One region of the Sporosarcina sp. Y838 genome, then DNA from elsewhere that is predicted to be linked to it. Evidence: riboswitches for the same ligand, from Rfam matches in the RefSeq annotation. Region 1 holds a riboswitch; the other holds the start of a gene.
The links. Region 1 has a riboswitch for FMN ahead of AC1TO4_RS05275 (ECF transporter S component). Riboswitches for the same ligand answer to the same signal wherever they lie in the genome.

Region 1 (2,460 bases):
CCATCTATTCTACTTATGATGGTTAATAGTATTGAAAATAGATTCATTTTGAATTCCTCCGATAAACAAACGTTTTTTGTTGAAAACTCTTGTCAACATCATTAGAATGGATTATGAAGTAAATTTTTTGTACGGAGAAAAGAGGAGAAAAAGACTATGCCTAAATATACAATCGTCGACCAAGATACATGCATCGCATGTGGGGCGTGTGGAGCAGCTGCTCCAGATATATACGATTATGATGACGAGGGGATTGCTTACGTTATCCTCGATGATAACACGGGTACAGCGGAAGTTCCAGAAGAACTAATGGAAGATTTGGAAGATGCTTTCGATGGCTGTCCAACCGATTCAATCAAGACTGCCGATGCACCATTTGATGGCGATGCGTTAAAATACGAAGATTAATTTCAAATTAGTAGTCGACATACACCAACCAGTATTACTAGCTCAGCGCCTCTCAGTTGACGTTGGAATTACCATACCGACCAACTACACTAGATTACTCCACAAGCATGTCCTATGCAGTGTTGAACGCGCTGAACTCACCTTCAGGTCACTAAATTAATTAATACATAGAAAAGCCGTACCGGTAAAACTTCCCGGTACGGCTTTTCTCTATATATAGTAGTTTGACTCGTGACATTTGTAATTTAAGAAGCTAATTGTGACCGCTGTTGAGCAATCCATTTTTGCATACTATTGAAAAGTAGCAATGTAATAACCATTAGAATAACACCTTTGACAAGGTTAAATGGTAAGATTCCCAATACAATCATTGAGTACAATGCATCACCTGACATGGCTGGCATATTAAGGAAGTAACCGTACATTGGTAAAAACAATACATAGTTCAGGACGCTCATGCCGACTGCCATCGCAACTGTTCCAGCAATCAGACCGACCGTAAGGCCTTTAGCCGTCCGGAATTTATTGAAGATGAAATAGATAGGTAGTATAAAGAGTACACCCGTTACAAAGTTTGCAAGTTCTCCTACAGGTACTCCTGTCGGGCTCCCTGACATGAACCAGTGCATAATATTTTTAAGCAATTCAACCGATATTCCAGCTACAGGTCCCATAGTCATAATTGCCAAAACGGCAGGAATCTCACTGAAATCGATTTTCAGAAATGCCGGTAATGCAGGTAACGGGAAGTTAAACTGCATCAAAACAGTTGAAATACTCCCTAGTATCGCGATCAAAATCATCTTACGTAATTTCTTGTTTGTCATTTGTTCCTCTCTCCTTTTGCGATTCACTTCAAAAGAGGAAAGGCCGTTCCATCCTATATATGTCGACAAAAAATCCCTAAAGCAAATAGGCTTTAAGGAGTTAAAAGGTACGTTTCGCTTCCGATACATGTCGCAATACGTCATCAGCTTCGCTCGTTCACATCAATATGTGTCTAACTTAAGGACACTCTGGTGTTCACTTACTTGCATCTATTGCTGCATTCATCTCGAAATCTTCACAAGTTAAAAGGAAAAAATATCCTATTTACCCATGATTAAACAAGCACCCTTTTTGTGGACAACACAAAAAGATGGCCGCACCTTCACCTTCTCCCATCCAGACTATACTGTCGGCTCCGGAATCACACCGGTATCAGCTGCTAAGCTCGCGGGCTTGGAAAAAATTTCCTTTACCGCCGGTCGGGAATTACACCCTGCCCCGAAGATGAATCAATATTATGTTACATTTCTATTGTATATATAAAAGAGTGCTTTGTAAACAGTTCAGTTTACAAAGCACTCTATTTTTATTTCAAAATGAAAGGTAGCGGATTAGACCCAATCGGAACCGGTAAAGGTTGACCGAAGTTAAAACCGTTCCATTCTTCTTGAACTACATTTTCAAATTGAAGCTGTTCACCAAAGCTAGCGGCCGTTAACAGCATACCTTCAATCATTAACATTCCTTTTATCGGCTCAATCCCTTCCAAGTCCAGGGGTTTTGTGAATGTTACAACAGTCACTTCAGTTCCTGTATTCACTTCAAATCCGATAGCAGCTGGAATGACTGCCTGGAAAACATCATTTGGCTTTATCCTCATCTGTTGCAGCGCCTTTACGATAGATGGCTGCGGTTGAGAAAAGTTGGATGAAAGAAACTGCTGTCCATCTTCTTGCTCAAATAAGTAGTAATTAAAGTGATTGATACCACTCTTTAACACCATTGGCGTACTGGGCTGCCCGACTTCGGAAAACACGACTGCCGATTCATCTTCGTTCTGAAATTGTATTTCTTTAAAACCATAAAACGTATCCTGTAATGTATTGAAATACACTTCCATCGAAGCAGACGCCAAGTCGTAGCCATGCCCCTTCGGAAGCCGGTGGACAAGGTCTGAATCATCCCGAATAAAAACACCTTCATAAGGGTGATATGCAGTAAATCCGAGCGCTTCCTCGTCGATACGCACCGCATATTTTGTGTATAAATCATAACTTGTCGGAT
Region 2 (2,460 bases), on a different contig from region 1:
AATGCGACGGCTTTTGAGAGCATGACTTATGAAAATAGTAAGAATTTTAAAGAAGCTACAAATCATATTCGACTATTGGATCAAAAGTTGTTCATTATGAAAGAACAATTAGACTTATTGGAAAGCGGCCTACCCTTGTTGGAACAATCTACGCAACAAGTGGGAAATGTTTCAAAGAAAAATAAGAGTAATGCAATGCTAATGATACAGGCATTTCAGGAGCAAGTCGAAGCGATGCAAGAAGTTGAGAAAACGGGAGGAGAGCTATCCTTACTTTCAGATAAGCTATTGGAAAATGCCAATCAATTTAATACTACGAATTGAGACTGAAGTGTAAAATAGAATTGTACAGATGATTACAGCAACAAAATATAAGGGGGGCATACACGATGGCAGAACATCACTTTTATTTGAAAGCGGATTGGCCAGGTTTACGAAATGATATCGGAACGATTGATGCTGGGAATTTGAAGACAACAGTGTCAATACCTCCTGAAATGGATGGGCCAGGAGTAGGTACAAACCCTGATGAAATGTTATTAGGAGCAGCCGCCACATGCTATATTATTACGCTCGCTGCGATGATGGAACGCAGTAAGCTTGAAAAGGAAGCGTTGACAATGGAGTCTGTAGGGATTGTCGATGTAACAAACGGTGTCATTACATACAAAAAAATTATACATAAACCCCAAATCGTTTTGAAACTGGATGCGACTGAAGAGGATGTAGCACTTGCTTATAAACTTGCGGAAAAGGCAGAAACATCCTGTATGATTAGCCGGGCGATAAAAGGAAATGTTGAAATTGAATTGAAAGCGAAAGTGGTAAAATAAAATCTCCATTCACAACAGGGGGTGCTGACTTTGGTCCAGAGGCACCGCTCGAAGCTTGGATAGCATTAACGTTCAACGCATATCCTGGAAATCCGTTGGTAAATTTGAAGAACTTGGCGTAAGTATGGAAGGTGTCAAAATTTGGTCTAGTTGTTCCGTAATACATTGATATCGATTCGATTGGAGACTTAAAAGAATAAGGACAATGATGACTGAGACTCAGTTCCGTTTCGAAACGAACTGAGTTTTTTTGTTTTTTTTATAAAAGTATGGTAAATTTAAATCGGTACGTATAAACAAACTCTTCGGGGCAAGGTGAAATTCCTTACCGACGGTGATCGAGCATAGCTCGTAAGTCCGTGACCCGTCCTTCTTCGTTTGGAAGGCGGTGGAGCTGGTGAAATTCCGGCACCGACAGTTACAGTCTGGATGGGAGAAGTGTTTTGGCTATACGTACTATGCTTGCAAGCTCTGCCCTTTCAAATAGTGAAAGGGGGAATGCAAATGGAACCTCAACATTATATGAGAGTTGCTCTTGAACTGGTGCGGACTGCACAGGGACAAGCCTCGCCGAATCTACTCGTCGGTGCTGTTTGCGCGAAAGACGGTCTGATATTAGGGACCGGTGCACATTTGCGAGCTAGAACACCTCATACAGAAGTGCAGGCACTGACGATGACAGGTTTGAATTCTGTTGGTGCAGATCTATATTTGGCACTAGAACAGTTTTTCCATAGAGGGAAAACACTTTCGTGTACAGATCTACTTAGATCGTCAGGAATTCAACGTTTCTTTGTTGCGTCTTTCCATCCGAATCCTTCCGTAAAAGGAACAGGAGTCGGGCTTCTTAAAGTAGCGGGAATCGAAGTCATCTCCGGCATTTTACAACAAGAGGCAGAGCAGTCAAACCAAGCATTTTTGTATTTCAGTAAATACGGGACACCATACGACACCTTGAAAGCCGCCGCAACTCTTGACGGTAGACTTTCAGCGCAGAATGGGGACAGCAAATGGATTACTTATTATCCATCACCTCCGCAATATCCATGATGCTATTTTGGTTGGCGTACAAACCGTACTTCACAATAACCCTTTCCTCACCACCCGTTTGCCCCATGGTGGAAAGAATCCAATTCGAACTATTTTAGAAAGGCATCTCAGGACGCCCAAAACAGCTAATGTCATAACTGACTGCGCTACAGAAACAATTTTTTTACACTCGATACACCAGAGTTGGAACCTGCTTTTTCGAATATCCTCTCGTTTTAATTGAAAGGATCTCAGAAAATGTACCTTTTTTGAATGTAATTTTAAATCGTCTTGTAAAGATTAGAAGCATGAAGATGTTAGTCGAAGGCGACAGCCGTTTCCTTTGCAGTTTCATCACTGAAGGCTTGGCGGATGAACTGTATTTGTAAATCACTGAGATTGACTGGCAATAGGCATCTATCTATGTGGACGACACGCAGAACAGGATGGCGGATGAGAATCACTCCGTTTTTTTAATGTGCAACAAATCGGGGACGATATTCGATTGCGTGCCAAGTTCCTGAAGGAGGATTGACTATAATTGTTTACTGGAATTATCGAAGAAATAGGAACAGTTTCAGCGGTCAGACCAGGATCG

Region 2: linked by a shared signal. The riboswitch ahead of ribD (bifunctional diaminohydroxyphosphoribosylaminopyrimidine deaminase/5-amino-6-(5-phosphoribosylamino)uracil reductase RibD) and the one ahead of AC1TO4_RS05275 (ECF transporter S component) in region 1 are both predicted to bind FMN.

What each region holds. Positions count from the first base shown of each region.
Region 1 is NZ_JBXCJD010000003.1:108,260-110,719, forward strand. Features, by position in the region: gene AC1TO4_RS05265 (YpbB family protein) at 1-47, opposite strand, end outside; gene AC1TO4_RS05270 (ferredoxin) at 157-408, shown strand; gene AC1TO4_RS05275 (ECF transporter S component) at 654-1,235, opposite strand; FMN riboswitch at 1,557-1,686, opposite strand; gene AC1TO4_RS05280 (hypothetical protein) at 1,763-2,460, opposite strand, start outside.
Region 2 is NZ_JBXCJD010000005.1:262,784-265,243, reverse strand. Features, by position in the region: gene AC1TO4_RS09580 (methyl-accepting chemotaxis protein) at 1-324, shown strand, start outside; gene AC1TO4_RS09575 (OsmC family protein) at 390-833, shown strand; FMN riboswitch at 1,131-1,278, shown strand; gene ribD (bifunctional diaminohydroxyphosphoribosylaminopyrimidine deaminase/5-amino-6-(5-phosphoribosylamino)uracil reductase RibD) at 1,338-1,883, shown strand; gene AC1TO4_RS09565 (RibD family protein) at 1,831-2,106, shown strand; gene ribE (riboflavin synthase) at 2,404-2,460, shown strand, end outside.